2 regions of the Cupriavidus sp. 22TCCZM01-5 genome follow, and region 1 is predicted to be linked to the other one. Evidence: predicted binding sites of a transcription regulator. Region 1 holds the regulator's gene; the other holds the start of a gene.

Region 1 (7,751 bases):
GACCACGCCGAAGACGGCGGCAGCCAGCAGCACCAGGGTCAGTTCCAGCGGAGAATGCATCGGACGCTCAGGATGAACCGGCCAGGGCAGCCGGCTGTGCCCCGGCACGGGCGCCCTGCCGGCGGAACACGGCAAGCGCGGCGCTCGCCGGGACAGCCCGGGCGTCGCCGCATTCGTTGGTATACTTCGTCGCCATGATAGCCAATTTCGATGCGGATCGAGCACTCCGGCTCGCCCGCAGTACCCTCCAGATTGAAGCCGACGCGGTCGCCGCGCTTTCCGGGCGCCTGACCGCCGACTTCGCGCATGCCGTGCAGCTCGTCCTCCAGTGCAGCGGACGTGTCGTGGTGTCCGGCATCGGCAAGTCCGGCCATATCGGCCGCAAGGTCGCCGCCACGCTGGCCTCCACCGGTACGCCGTCGTTCTTCGTGCATCCGGCCGAAGCCAGCCACGGCGACCTGGGCATGGTCACGCGCGACGATGTGCTGATCGCGTTCTCCAATTCCGGCGAGACCGGCGAGCTGCTGTCGATCATCCCGATCGTCAAGCGCATCGGCGCCCGGCTGATCTCGATCACCGGCAACCCGGAATCGAACCTGGCCAAGCTGGCGGACGTGCATCTCGACGCCGGCGTGGAACAGGAGGCCTGCCCGCTGAACCTGGCGCCGACGGCGAGCACGACCGCGGCGCTGGCGCTTGGCGATGCGCTGGCGGTGGCGGTACTCGATGCGCGCGGCTTCGGCGAGGAAGACTTCGCCCGCTCGCACCCCGGCGGCGCGCTTGGCCGCAAGCTGCTGACCCACGTGCGCGATGTCATGCGAACCGGCAATGCCGTGCCTGAAGTCCGCGAGAACACGCCGCTGGCCCAGGCACTGATGGAGATCACGCGCAAGGGCATGGCCATGACCGCGGTGGTCGACCCGGACGGCGTTGCCATCGGCGTGTTCACCGACGGCGACCTGCGCCGCCTGCTGGAAACCCCGCGCGACTGGAAGACCGTGCCGATCGGCGAGGTGATGCACCGCAACCCGCGCGTGGTCCATGAAGACCAGCTCGCCGTCGAAGCCGTGCAGGTCATGGAAGCCAACCGCATCAACCAGTTGCTGGTGGTCGACCATGACGGGCGCCTGGTGGGCGCGCTGCACATCCACGACCTGACCCGGGCCAAGGTCATCTGAACCCCGGCGCGCACGCAACGACACCATGCAGGCTCTCCTGTCTTCCCTCACCGGGATCGTCTTGCGGCTGCTGCCGCTGCTGCTGATGGCAGTGGTGGCCGGCAGCACGTTCTGGCTGGTGCAGATCAATACGCAGCAGGAAGGCACCAAGGTGCCGACCGTACGCAAGCACGAGCCCGACTACTACATGGAGCGCTTCTCGGCCACCGAGCTCGCGCAGGACGGCAGCACCAAGATGCGCTTCACCGGCGACAAGATGGTCCACTTCGGCGACGATCAGTCCTACGAAGTGACCCGTCCCGCCATGCGCGCCTACCAGCCTGACCGCCCGCCGGTGAGCGTGCGCGCCGATCGCGGCAACATGAATGCCGAAGGCTCGGTCATCGACCTGTACGGCAACGGCTTCGTCGAGCGGCAACAAGGCGCCGACGCAGCCAAGGACCCGCTGATGACGGCCGCCTCGGAGTACTTCCGGGTTCTGGTCAATGACGACATTGTCAAGACCGACAAGGCCGTGAAGCTCACGCGCGGCCCGTCGCTCATGACCGCCAACGGGCTGATCTTCAACAACGTTACCCGCGAAGTACAATTGCTGGGCAACGTACGCGGCACCATCATTACCGGTGCGCCCACCCGGACCCCGGGATCCTGACAACAACAGCCGCCCGCGCACGACGGGGCGGCACCGCGGACCTGAGCACCGCGCCTGAACCTCCGCCTTCCTGCGACCCTTGCCAACATGATTGCTTCCCTGACGACCTTGTCCCGCCGGCGCGCCACCCCGTTGCTGCTGGCCGTGGCGACCACGCTTGCCGTGCTGGCGCCGCTGGGCGCCCATGCCGAACGCGCGGACCGGGACAAGCCGCTGGTCCTGGAAGCCGACAACGCCAGCTACGACGACGTCAAGCAGATCTACACGCTGACGGGCAACGTGATCCTGACCAAGGGCACCATGGTGCTGAAGTCGGACGCGGCCGAGATCCGCACCGATCCCGAGGGCTACCAGTTCGCGGTGGCCACGGCCAAGGCCGGCAAGCAGGCCTATATCCGGCAGAAGCGTGAAGGCGTGGACGAGTACATGGACGGCTGGGGCGATCGCATCGAGTACGACGGCAAGCAGGAAATGTCCAAGCTGATCGGCCACGCCCGCATGGCCCGCCTGCAGGGCGCCAAGCTGGTCGACGAGATCCGTGGCGCGGTGCTGACCTACGACAGCCGCAACGAGTTCTACACAGCTGCCGGCGGCGGTGACAACACCTCGGCCGGCAACCCGTCGGGACGCGTGCGCGCAGTGCTCTCGCCGCGCCAGCAAGCTAGCGGTGCGGCCGCCGCCCCGCCACTCGACCTGAAGCCGGCGCCCGCGCCGTCCAGCAAGCCCTGAATTACGCGCCCGAGCGCACCACCGCCACCATGACCGATACCGCAATGCTCGCCCCCACGTCCGCTTCCGCCGCCAACGACGTCCGTGCCGACAGCAGCACGATGGTCGTGCGCCACCTGAAGAAGCGCTACGGGTCGCGCACGGTGGTGAAGGACGTGTCGCTCGACGTGAAAAGCGGCGAGGTCGTGGGCCTGCTCGGTCCGAACGGCGCGGGCAAGACCACGTCGTTCTACATGATCGTGGGCCTGGTGGCGCTGGACGAGGGCGATATCGTGCTCGACGGCAAGCACATCAGCGGCCTGGCCATCCACGAGCGTGCGCGCATGGGCCTGTCCTACCTGCCGCAGGAAGCTTCGGTGTTCCGCAAGCTCAATGTGGAAGAGAACATCCGCGCGGTGCTGGAGCTCCAGCTCGAAAACGGCAAGGCGCTGCCCAAGGCCGAGATCGACCGCCGCCTCGATACGCTGCTCGACGACCTGCAGATCGCCCACCTGCGCAACAATCCCGCGCTGTCGCTGTCGGGCGGTGAGCGCCGCCGTGTGGAAATCGCGCGCGCGCTGGCATCGTCGCCGCGCTTCATCCTGCTCGACGAGCCATTTGCCGGCGTGGACCCGATCGCGGTCGGCGAGATCCAGCGCATCGTCAGCTTCCTCAAGGCACGCAACATCGGCGTGCTGATCACCGACCACAATGTGCGCGAAACGCTCGGCATCTGCGACCACGCGTATATCATCAGCGAAGGCACCGTACTCGCAGCGGGCCAGCCCGAAGACATCATCGCCAACGAGTCGGTGCGTCGCGTCTATCTGGGCGAGAACTTCCGCATGTGAAGCCGGGGCTGAAACTGTCCCCTTGGCAGAGACGATCATGCAGCATCAGCGATAGCAATTTCCGTTCCAACAACGGGAAGATGCGCATAGAATAGGTCGCATGAAACCGTCGCTACAGCTCCGCCTCTCCCAGCATCTTGCCCTCACGCCGCAATTGCAGCAGTCGATCCGGCTGCTGCAGCTTTCCACGCTGGAACTGCAGCAGGAAGTCGAGCAGGCCCTGACCGAAAACCCGCTGCTCGAGCGCGAGAACGACTGGATCGAAAGCCCGCTGCGCGTGGCTGCGGACGGCTCGGTCAATCTGCAGAGCGCACCGGCACCCGCACCAGCGGAACCGCAGGGCAATGGCGAAGCAAACGCCAACGGCGCGGGCGCAGATGAAGAAGGCTACAGTGACAGCGGTGGCGACGATTACGGCAGCGACTGGAGCCTGGACGATTTCGCGCGGCGCCCGCAGGGCGATGACGACGAGAAGACGCCCATGCAGTTGCGCGATGCCGAGCCCACCCTGCGCGAACACCTGATGGAACAGCTCGCGCCGCTGAAGATCTCTACACGTGACAAGGGGCTCGCGATCTTCCTGATCGAATCGCTCGACGACGACGGCTACCTGAGCGCGTCGCTAGAGGAGATCTGCGCCGAGCTGCCCGAGGAACTCGAATTCGAGGTCGAGGAAGTGCAGGCCATACTCGCGCTGCTGCAAAGCTTCGACCCGCCCGGCGTAGGCGCGCGCAATGCCGCCGAATGCCTGACCCTGCAGCTGCGCCGGCTGCAGCACCCGCAGCGCGAGCTGGCATTGTCGATCGTCAACCATCACCTGGAGCTGCTTGCCGTGCGCGACTACACGCGGTTGAAAAAAGCACTGCAGGTGGACGAAGCGGCGCTCAAGGCCGCCCACGAATTGATCCGCTCGCTCGCGCCATATCCGGGCCACGCGTACAGCCGCCCCGAAGCCGACTTCGTGGTGCCGGACGTGTTCGTGCGCAAGGGTGGCGGCGGATGGATCGCGCAGCTCAACCCGGACGTGATGCCGCGCCTGCGCATCAACGATATGTATGCGCAGATCCTGCGCGGAGCCAAGGGAGAGTCCGGCGCGGCCGGCCTGCAGCAGAAGCTGCAGGAAGCGCGCTGGCTGATCAAGAATATCCAGCAAAGGTTCGACACGATCCTGCGAGTTTCGCAGGCAATTGTCGAACGTCAGAAGAACTTTTTCACGCATGGCGAAATCGCGATGCGCCCCTTGGTTTTGCGGGAGATTGCCGATACACTGGGATTACACGAGTCAACCATATCCCGGGTGACGACTAATAAATACATGGCAACGCCAATGGGTACTTTCGAACTGAAGTACTTTTTCGGCAGCCACGTGTCCACCGAAACCGGTGGCGCGGCTTCATCAACGGCCATCCGCGCCTTGATCAAGCAACTTATAGGAGCCGAAGACCCGAGGAGTCCTCTTTCCGACAGCCGAATTGCCGAATTGCTGGGTGAACAAGGCTTCGTCGTCGCGCGCCGTACCGTCGCCAAGTATCGCGAAGCCCTGAAGATCCCTGCTGTCAATCTCCGCAAGACTTTGTAGCCGAGTTGCACCGCCTGCCTGGTGCAGCTCTTTCAGAAGGAGAAGCGCTATGAACTTCAAGATCAGTGGACACCACCTGGACATCACGCCCCCTCTGCGTGAGTACGTGGAAACGAAGCTGGAGCGTATCGTCAGGCATTTCGATCAAGTCATTGGCGTCAGCGTGCTACTCTCAGTCGACAATCACAAGGAAAAGGACAGGCGGCAGTACGCGGAAATCAATCTGCACCTCCGGGGCAAGGACATCTTTGTCGAAGCCCACCACGAAGACCTGTATGCGGCCATCGACGCACTCGTCGACAAGCTGGACCGCCAGGTGATTCGCTACAAGGACCGCGTGCAAGGCCACGACCGCGAAGCGGTCAAGTACCAGATGGCCGAGTCACAATTACAGCAGCAATGATCATGCCTGCCAGTCGTTAGGCTGGCCCTTAGAAAGGGACTGATAAAAGCAAGCCGCGCCATGTAGCGCGGCTTTTTTGCATCCGCGGCCCCAGCCTTGCCCGGGCCGCCGGCACAAGTGTTCGCAACTGGCGCCGCACGGTGTATGCTCTCCAAGACATAGCCGGTGGCGACTCCGGTGCGCCCGCCTGACCCTGGTGCGGCGGCACCAGCACGGGCCGGGACCTACAGGGACCGGCGCTGCATTGCACAAGAACAGGGGAGACGCTGCTCTATAATGGCCGAACTAATGGCCGAACGCCTGGCAAACCATGGCCTCGCCGCAATCCGGCCCTGCTTCGTTTCCGGGCTGAGCAGTCCGATCTGCCTGCTAACTGAAATCCTCGCATCGCCCATGAATCGTTTGGCCAAACTGCTGCCACCCGGCAACATCAATCTCGACGTCAGCGTCACCAGCAAGAAGCGTGTCTTCGAGCAAGCCGGGCTCCTGTTCGAGAACAATCATGGCGTGGCGCGGGCGACCGTGACCGACAACCTGTTCGCGCGCGAGTCGCTGGGTTCAACCGGCCTGGGCGCGGGCGTGGCCATTCCGCATGGACGCATCAAGGGTCTGAAGCAACCGCTGGCTGCCTTCATGCGGCTGGCGGAGCCGATTCCGTTCGAATCGCCGGACGGCAAGCCGGTCTCGCTGCTGATCTTCTTGCTGGTGCCGGAACAGGCCACGCAGCAGCACCTCGAAATCCTTTCCGAAATTGCCCAGCTGCTATCGGATCGCGACATGCGCGAAGGCCTGGCAACGCTGGCCACGCCGGACGCGGTTCACGAACTCCTGACGCAGTGGCATCCCTGATCCTCCCCCTGGGCTGGCAACAGACCGGACAACCGTAAAGTCCGGCACGGTCCCCGCTCCGAAAGTCATACCGCATGGAACTCACCGGCGTCACCTCCCAGTCGATCTTCGACGACAACGCAGCCGACATCAAACTCTCGTGGGTGGCTGGCCTGGAGGGTGCGGATCGCGCCTTCGACGTGGAGTTTGCCCGCGAGGCTACCTCGGCCGCGGACCTGGTTGGCCACCTGAACCTGATCCACCCGAACCGGATCCAGGTGCTGGGCAAGCCCGAGATCACCTATTACCAGCGCCTGGACGACGAGACCCGCAAGCGCCAGATGGGCGAGCTGATCCTGCTCGAGCCGCCGTTCCTGGTGGTGGCCGACGGCATGGAACCGCCGCCGGACCTGGAGCTGCGCTGCACGCGCTCGTCCACGCCGCTGTTCACCACGCCGGTCTCCTCGGCGGCGGTGATCGACCACCTGCGGCTTTATCTGTCGCGCATTTCCGCGCCGCGCGTGACCATGCACGGCGTGTTCCTCGACATCCTGGGCATGGGCGTGCTGATCATGGGCGAGTCGGGTCTCGGCAAGAGCGAGCTCGGCCTGGAACTGATCTCGCGCGGTCACGGCCTGGTCGCCGACGATGCGGTGGATTTCGTGCGCCTGGGGCCCGATTTCATTGAAGGCCGCTGCCCGCCGCTGCTGCAGAACCTGCTGGAAGTGCGCGGCCTGGGCCTGCTCGACATCAAGACCATCTTCGGCGAGACCGCCGTGCGGCGGAAGATGAAGATGAAGCTGGTGGTCCAGCTGGTGCGCCGCAACGACGGCGAGTTCGAACGCCTGCCGCTCGACTCCCAGTACCTCGACGTGCTGGGCCTGCCAATCCATATGGTCAAGATCCAGGTGGCGGCCGGCCGAAACCTCGCCGTGCTGGTCGAGGCCGCCGTGCGCAACACCATCCTGCGCCTGCGCGGCATCGATACCCTGCGCGACTTCATGGACCGCCAGCGCGCCGCAATGCAGGCCGACGCGGTCTCGCGCGGACAGGGCCGCCTGCTCTGAGCGGCGATCGCGACAAGCCGCGGCACGTTTTCAATTGCTTACATCGGCGTTGACAAATAAGTCAACGCGGTGGGGATATGCCTCGTTTTGTGCTGTAATGGGCATCGAGCCCAGTCCGGAGCCGCAGCGCCCGCCGTTGGCTGGCGAAAATGCGGCCACGAAGTTTTCCACAGCCAGGAGAGCAAGCATGAAGAAACTGATCGCGATGTGTGTGCTGGTGACGCCGTTGCTGGCCACCGGCGCCTTTGCCCAGCCGGCCACCCCGGCAACGCCCGCCACCCCGGCAACACCGGCGACGCCTGCTGCTCCGGCCGCGGCGCCCAAGGCCGCGCCCGCATCCGCCGCAAAGGCTCCCACCGCGCAGCAGCAGAAGATGAAGGACTGCAACGACCAGGCTGGCGACAAGAAAGGCGACGATCGCAAGGCCTTCATGAAGCAGTGCCTTTCGGCCAAGGGCGTGCAGCCGACCAAGACCCAGCAGGAAA
Region 2 (7,751 bases), on a different contig from region 1:
CGTGTTCCAGGAATACTGCTGCGAAAAGACGAGCAGGTTCATCGCCGAGCACGGCCAGGAAGTCGTGGTGCTGAACTCGCCGACCGGCGTGGCTGGCACCGACGAGTTCCTGATGGCCATCTCGCGCGTGACCGGCAAGCCGATTCCGGCCGAGCTGGAGAAGGAGCGCGGTCAACTGGTCGACGCGATGGCCGACAGCCAGGCACACCTGCACGGCAAGCGCTACGCGATATACGGCGATCCGGATCAGCTGCTCGGCTACACGCAGTTCCTGCTCGAGCTCGGCGCCGAGCCGGCGCACGTGCTGGCGACCAATGGCAATGACCACTGGGCGGCCAAGGTGCAGGCGCTCTTTGACGCATCGCCGTATGGCGCGGGCTGCAAGGTCTATCCAAAGCGCGACCTGTGGCACATGCGCTCGCTGCTGTTCACGGAGCCGGTGGACTTCCTGATCGGCAACACCTATGGCAAGTACCTGGAGCGCGACACCAAGACGCCGCTGATCCGCCTGGTGTTCCCGATCTTCGATCGTCACCACTACCACCGCTATCCGACCTGGGGCTACGCCGGCGCGCTGCGGCTGCTGGTGATGCTGCTCGACGAGTTCTTCGAGACGCTCGATGCCAACACCATCGTGGCGGCGAAGACCGACTACAGCTACGACATCATCCGGTAAGACGGGGAGGCGGCAATGACGGATCGGGTGCTCGTCAAGACGACGGAAGACGGCCGCAAGGTCGAAGTGATCGACGGCTGGGTCTGCCTGGCCGGCGCGCGCGAGGCGGATCATCTCGTGCCCTTGCTCGAGCACCCGAACCGTCAGGCCATCGTGCATTTGGTGCCGGGCGCAACGCATGTTGCGGGGCGCCTGCCGCTCACGCACGAGGAGACCGCGATCGCACAGGGCGCGATGACGGCCTCACAGCGCGAATTCGACGCTAGCCCGGCCGCGATCGAACAGCGCATCCGGCTCGCGGTCTGGGCCAAGACTGCGGCCGACGGCGTGGAATGACGCTGGGCTCCGTTGGCGTGGGTCGCCTGGCCGACGACGAGGGAATCGCCGCGCGAGGCTGGCAGGGCATTCTGGCCACGCGAGTTGTTACGGCCGCCGGTCCGGGGCGGTTTTCTTCAGACACTGGAGCGAACGGGCCACGTGACGGAAATTGGATGGAAGGGCGCTGCGTGAGGCACGTGCCCGCTTCGATGGGGAGATCGGATCATGATTCGCTGTGATGGAACGCGCAACGGCTATAGCCTGCTCTGCAATGGCAGTCTGTACCGCTGCGCCTGCGGCAACGTCGGTTGCCGCCAGAGCAAGGATGCGATGTGCAGCAAGCAAGGGTTTACTGTGCTGGGCCGCTGCGTCAAGTGCGGCGAGTTCGGCAGGGCCGAGCTGGTCGCGCCGGAAGCGGTCGGCTTTCGCAGCACGCTGATGCAGGATCCTCAGGAAGCTCTTTGATGGTTTGACGATTTGACAGTGCGCGCGGCGCGGGGAGCGGCTTCGTGATTTACGTGATCGAATTGCCGGAAGGCACCAGCCCACAGGCTTGGTTTGCATACGACGAAGCCGACTTCATGCGCAAGGTCGCGGCGTCGGACCCGCTGTCTGCCGAGGAAATCCACGACACGCTGACCGCGCGCGAACTGATCGAATTCGACGGCGCAGAACCGGATGCCGGCACGCGCGCGCAATTTCCGGCGTTGTGCGCACTCGGCGACGCGCACGGCTGGGACACCACGCTGTATCGCGCCGATTACCTGCTCGGCCGCGGCATGTGCGGGCCCGAGCCAGTTGCGCCGCGCGACGCAGCCGCCGCGGCACTCGCCGCACGGGGCGAATGCATCGTGTACTTCAGCGACGAGGCGGCCCTCGCGGCATTCGAGGGTGCGGATGCGCGCCTTGCTGGCGAAGCGAACTGGCACCGGCGCCGCGCGCTGTACGAGCAGCTCGTCGCGCTTGAAGTGCTCGCCGACGACAACTGACAACATCGGCAATGCTGACAACGGAAGGACCGGTACGATGAAGCTGCGTATCGACAGGGCCCAGGTCCACGCGCTTGCGGGCGAGTTTCCCGTGCTCGCGGCATGCGTCGATCAACTGCGCTTCGGCGCGCACGCAGAAGTGTCGCTGCATCAGGTCGAGCCGGCGGCGTTGGAGCGGCTCGCGCAATTGCACGATGAAGACGGCAGCGCGCGCGGCCGGCGGCGCGCGTCGCAATTGCGCGCGCTGCGGCATCGTTTCGCAGACGGTGCGTTTCACAAACAGGCCGAGCCAACGCGCGACGTGTTCCTGCGCTGCGCGATGTTCCACGGCCTCGACCCCGCCCTCACGGCATAGGAGGCGATGATGCTGGCATCGATGCAGATGGGCATCGTCGAAAGCAGCGCGCTGGCGATCAATGCGTTGCTCGCCGAAATGCAGGGCGAACATGAACTGTTTGCCAGCCGCAACACGCTCGCGCGCATCGAGCGCCTGCTGCTGGTGATCGCGCAGACGCTCGAGCATCTGCCGCCAGCGGTGCGCACGCGGCTCGCTAAGATCGATTGGCAAGGCTGGCATGCGGTACGCGAAGCGCTCGAACAGGGCCGCACGCCGCGCCGCGAAGAGGTGTGGTACGGGCTGAGTGCACTGCTGCCGGCCACGCTGATGTTGTTCGGAGAACTACGCCGGCGCGAGCCGGTCTGGTTCAAGTTCGGTTATTGAGACGGCGACGCAGGAGCACTCCGATGAAGCTGCGCATTGGCACCCTTTGCCTGTTCGACAACCCGACCGACGAAGACGGCCGCGCGCTGATCCGGCAGTTCGTGCTGGTGCGCGAAGCAGATCGGATGGGCTACGACGACATCTGGGTGATCGAGCGCCACGGCGACCGGCTGCGCCCAACGGGCGCCGTGACGGCCTTGCTCGGACACCTGGCGGGCGTCACGTCGAAGGCACGGATCGGCGCGGTGCTGCAACCGGAAGAGCGCGACGCGGCCCAGCTCGCCGAGGATCTTTCCACGGTCGAACTGCTGAGCCGGGGGCGTCTGGCGAGCGCCGTGGATGCCGTGCTGCACGACCCGGGCATGGCAGCGCCGCATGCCGCAGAGCGCGGTATCGTGTCAGCAGTCGATACGTTCGCCGCGTTGCGCGCGCGCATTGCGGCCGCGCCCGTCGATCTCGCACCGCGGCCGTCCGGCGCGAATCCGCCGGCCTGGGCAATGACCGACGACATGGACGCCGCGTGCCACGCAGCGGCCCGCGGGCTTGGCCTGTGGCTGCCGCCGTCGCTGCCGCTCGATGCGGTGGAGCCGCTCGTGGCGCACTACTCGGCGGCGGCATCGCAAAGCGGGCAGGCCCGCGATACACAGACGTTGCTGACCTGCTACGCATGTCCTGCCGCGACACGCGACGAAGCATTGGCGATCGCGCGCCCCTATCTGGAGGCGCGCATAGGCGCGGATGGCAGCGCAATCGACGCGCTGATCGAACGGTCGCTGATCGGCAGCTACGCAGACGTGGCCGCCCAGATGCGCAGCGTGGCCACGCGGTTCGGCCTGCATGGCATCGTAATTGTGCCGACCAGCGCGAATTTCGATGCAGCAAAGCACATTCTCGCGGACGTCATGGACGAAGTGCTGCCGCTACTGGATGACTGAGATGCGCAGCCAGGCATCGCAAGGCGGCGCGCGATGACGATGCCGTCTCAGGAACTGGTGCGCGGCGCGCTTGCGGCGGCACAGACCGAGGCGGCCTTGCTCAACGCGGCCGCGCTCGCGCAGATGGTCTGCGCGGTACAGCGCGAGGCAATCGAGCGCCTGACGCCCGCGCAACGCGCTCAGGTGCTGGCCCGCGCGCTGATGGCGCCTTATCCGGTCGGATTCTTTCGCACGCTGCGCGACTGCGGCGGGCTGCGTCGCTTGCTGCCCGAGGTGGATGCGCTGTTCGGCGTACCGCTGATCTCGAATGGCGCGGAGCCGGTGGATGTCGGCGAGCACCAGATGCGCGTGCTTGCCGAGGCGGCGCGCCGCCGTGCGCCACTCGAGGTGCGGATCGCCGCGCTGCTCCACAAGATCGGTATGGGCGGCACGCGCGCCGAGTGCTGGCCGAGCCATCCGGGGCACGAGAGGCGCGGACAGGTGCTGCTCGATGCGATTGTTGAACGCATTGCGTTGTCAGCGCCGGTGGCCGATCTCGCAGCGCTCGCCATCGCCGAGGTCGATCGCGTGCATCGCGCGACTGACATGCACGCGGGCGCAGTCGCGGCGCTGCTGGAACGCGTGCATGCCGAATCGCACGCACAGCGATTCGAGCTGTTGCTGCTCGTCTGCGCGTGCGATTTCGCCGCATATCCCGGGCATGACCGCGCCGACTACCCGAAGGCCGGCCTGTTGCGCCGCGCGCTCGCGGCTTACCTGGCCGTGCCAGCGTCCGGCGATCTGCTCGGCACGCGCGCCGAGGCAATCGCGCGCGCCGCCGGACTCGGGCGCAAGCGCGCTTGAAGCGGCGCATGCCCGTGGGTGGCCTGAGTCTGCTGTGGGTCGCCGGACCTGTCCGGATTGTCTGCATTGGTACGCTCAACCGCATGCCGCCCATTGTCGCGTTCCGTTCAAATCGGCCAAGGGGCGTCTCGATGCCGACATCGCCTGCCCTCCGGCAAATCGCCCGACGCTGTGTTCATGCGGCTTTGGCGCGTGGTACGGAACTTGCGGCTAGGCCCATACCCGATCCCATGAGGAGCCCGCCATGTCCGCGTCGCTGAAAGCCAAGATTGCCGAAGTGTTCGACGAACCGGGTTGCGACAAGAACCAGGGCAAGAGCGAGAAGGAACGCAAGAAGGGCTGCACGAAGCAGCTGTCGCCCGGCGCGGCTGCCGGCGGCTGCGCATTCGACGGTGCGAAGATCGCGCTGCAGCCGATCGTCGACGTCGCGCATCTGGTGCACGGCCCAATCGCGTGCGAAGGCAATTCGTGGGACAACCGGCACTCGGCGTCGTCCGGCTCGCACCTGTACCGCACCGGCTTCACGACCGACATCAACGAGCTCGACGTCGTGTACGGCGGCGAGAAGCGGCTGTTCAAGAGCGTGCGCGAGATCATCGAGAAATACGATCCGCCCGCCGTGTTCGTCTACCAAACCTGCGTGACCGCGCTGATCGGCGATGACATCGAGGCGGTCTGCAAGCGTGCGTCCGAGAAGTTCGGCAAGCCGGTGATCCCGGTCAACTCGCCCGGCTTCGCGGGGCCGAAGAACCTCGGCAACAAGCTCGGCGGCGAGGCGATCCTCGACTATGTGATCGGCACGCGCGAGCCCGAGTACACGACACCGTACGACATCAACATCATCGGCGAGTACAACCTGTCCGGCGAGCTGTGGCAGATCAAGCCGCTGCTCGATGCGCTCGGCGTGCGGATCCTATCGTGCATCTCCGGCGACGGCCGCTACAACGAGGTCGCGAGTTCCCATTGCGCGAAGGTCAACATGATGGTGTGCTCGAAGTCGATGATCAACATCGCGACGCGGATGCAGCAGCGCTATGGGATCCCGTACTTCGAAGGCTCGTTCTACGGGATCGGCGACACGAGCGACACGCTGCGCCAGATCGCGAAGTTGCTGGTGCAGCAGGGCGCGCCCGGCGACCTGATCGGCCGCACCGAGGCGCTGATCGAGGTCGAGGAGGCGCGCGCGTGGCAGCGCATCGCGCGCTACAAGGAACGTCTGACCGGCAAGCGCGTGCTCCTGATCACCGGCGGTGTGAAGTCGTGGTCGGTGGTCGCGGCGCTGCAGGAAGCAGGGATGGAGATCGTCGGCACCAGCACCAAGAAGAGCACGAAGGAAGACAAGGAGCGCATAAAGGAACTGATGGGCGAAGACGCGCACATGATCGACGACATGACGCCGCGCGAGATGTACAACCTGCTGCGCGACGCGAAGGCGGACATCATGCTGTCGGGCGGCCGCTCGCAGTTCGTTGCGCTGAAGGCGCGGATGCCGTGGCTCGACATCAACCAGGAGCGCCACCATCCGTACGCCGGCTACGAGGGGATGGTCGAGCTGGTGCACGAGATCGACCGCGCGATCTACAACCCGGTGTGGCAGCAGGTGCGGATTCCGGCGCCGTGGGGCGACGACGGCGACACGCTCGGCGCGGTGCAGGCCGCGGCCGCCGCGGCGCCCGCGCCGATGCCGACCGTCGTGCATGCGTGGGCGATGGGTCTCGAACCGGCCGTGGTGGCCTGATCCGTCACGGAGAGCACGATGGCTGACGTCGTCGATTCGAAAAAGGCCTGCACGGTCAATCCGCTCAAGATGAGCGCGCCGCTCGGTGCGAGCTACGCGTTCATGGGGCTCGACGCATGCATGCCGGTGATGCACGGCTCGCAGGGCTGCACGTCGTTCGGCCTGGTGCTGCTGGTGCGGCACTTCAAGGAAGCGATCCCGCTGCAGACCACCGCGATGAACGAGGTCACGACGATCCTCGGCGGTTACGAGAACATCGAGACGGCGCTGCTGAACATCCGCAAGCGCGCGGCGCCAAAGCTGATCGCGATCTGCTCGACCGGGCTGACCGAAACCAAGGGGGACGACGTCGACGGCTATCTGCAGATGGTGCGCAAGCGCAAGCCAGAACTCGACGACACCGAGATCGTCTACGTCTCGACGCCCGATTACGTCGGCGGCTTCGAGGACGGCTACCGGCTCGCGGTCGCGGGAATCGTCCGCGCGCTGGTGAAGCCGCTGCCCGCGAATCCGCGGCAGATCACACTACTGCCGGGCAGCCATCTGTCGCCGGCCGACATCGAGGAGCTGCGCGACATGATTGCCGCGTTCGGTCTCGATGTGGTGGTGTTGCCCGATCTGTCCGGCTCGCTCGACGGCCATATCGCACCGGACTGGCGCGGCACCACGCTCGGCGGCACCACGCTCGAACAGATCCGCGCGGCCGGTGCGTCGGCGTTCACGATTGGCGTCGGCATGCAGAGCCGGACCGCGGCCGAGGCGCTGCAGGAGATCAGCGGCGCGCCGTTCGAGTTGTTCGAGCGGCTCACCGGCATCGAGCCGAACGACCGCCTGCTGACGCGGCTCGCGGCGCTCAGCGGCCGGCCGGTGCCGGACCGCTACCGGCGGCAGCGCAGCCAGTTGCTCGACGCGATGCTCGACGGCCATTTCTACACCGGCGGCGTCCGCGTCGCGCTCGGCGCGGAGCCGGACCTGCTGCTCGCGATCGGCGGACTGCTGCACGAGATGGGCGCGGAACTGACCTGCTGCGTCAGCCCCACCGCATCGCCCGCGCACGCGCTGCTGCCCGCGCAACAGGTGACGCTCGGCGATCTGGAGGACATGGAGCTGGGCGCCGCGGACTGCGATCTGCTGATCACGCATTCGCACGGCCGGCAGATGGCGGAGCGGCTGAGCAAGCCGCTGCTGCGGATCGGCTTTCCTGTGTTCGACCGGATCGGCAATGCACACCGCTGCCAGGTCGGCTATCGCGGCACGATGAACCTGATCTTCGAGATAGCGAACCTGATGATCGAGCAGATTCCGCATCACCATTCCAGCGACTGGCCGCTGCCTCCGGAGGCGATCGATCTGGCGGCACGGGACCCCGCGCGCACGCTTGACATTCCGATCGTCGCTCAACCTTAATCAAACAGGAGCTCACGACATGAAAGTCGCGTTTGCGACCCAGGACAAGCAGCACGTCGATGCGCACTTCGGCTGGGCGAAGAGCATCGTCACCTACGACGTGACAGCCGACGGGTACAACTTC

The links. The regulator sigma-54, encoded in region 1, starts transcription at its own class of promoters, with help from an activator protein. The targets are predictions, from matches to a motif close to TGGCANGNAANCTGCTTT.
Region 2: nifE (nitrogenase iron-molybdenum cofactor biosynthesis protein NifE) is a predicted target of sigma-54. The motif match lies at 4,676-4,693, and genes of this name have one in related genera.

What each region holds. Positions count from the first base shown of each region.
Region 1 covers NZ_JBYOJR010000001.1:221,471-229,221, reverse strand. The annotation lists gene AC3FNH_RS01190 (monovalent cation:proton antiporter family protein) at 1-60, opposite strand, end outside; gene AC3FNH_RS01185 (KpsF/GutQ family sugar-phosphate isomerase) at 195-1,178, shown strand; gene lptC (LPS export ABC transporter periplasmic protein LptC) at 1,204-1,830, shown strand; gene lptA (lipopolysaccharide transport periplasmic protein LptA) at 1,918-2,559, shown strand; gene lptB (LPS export ABC transporter ATP-binding protein) at 2,589-3,389, shown strand; gene AC3FNH_RS01165 (RNA polymerase factor sigma-54) at 3,490-4,968, shown strand; gene hpf (ribosome hibernation-promoting factor, HPF/YfiA family) at 5,018-5,371, shown strand; gene AC3FNH_RS01155 (PTS sugar transporter subunit IIA) at 5,765-6,220, shown strand; gene hprK (HPr(Ser) kinase/phosphatase) at 6,295-7,266, shown strand; gene AC3FNH_RS01145 (PsiF family protein) at 7,454-7,751, shown strand, end outside.
Region 2 covers NZ_JBYOJR010000031.1:11,853-19,603, reverse strand. The annotation lists gene nifK (nitrogenase molybdenum-iron protein subunit beta) at 1-676, shown strand, start outside; gene AC3FNH_RS24330 (hypothetical protein) at 692-1,012, shown strand; gene AC3FNH_RS24325 (hypothetical protein) at 1,220-1,459, shown strand; gene AC3FNH_RS24320 (hypothetical protein) at 1,504-1,983, shown strand; gene AC3FNH_RS24315 (hypothetical protein) at 2,021-2,338, shown strand; gene AC3FNH_RS24310 (hypothetical protein) at 2,345-2,704, shown strand; gene AC3FNH_RS24305 (LLM class flavin-dependent oxidoreductase) at 2,728-3,639, shown strand; gene AC3FNH_RS24300 (hypothetical protein) at 3,673-4,482, shown strand; gene nifE (nitrogenase iron-molybdenum cofactor biosynthesis protein NifE) at 4,727-6,220, shown strand; gene nifN (nitrogenase iron-molybdenum cofactor biosynthesis protein NifN) at 6,239-7,627, shown strand; gene nifX (nitrogen fixation protein NifX) at 7,647-7,751, shown strand, end outside.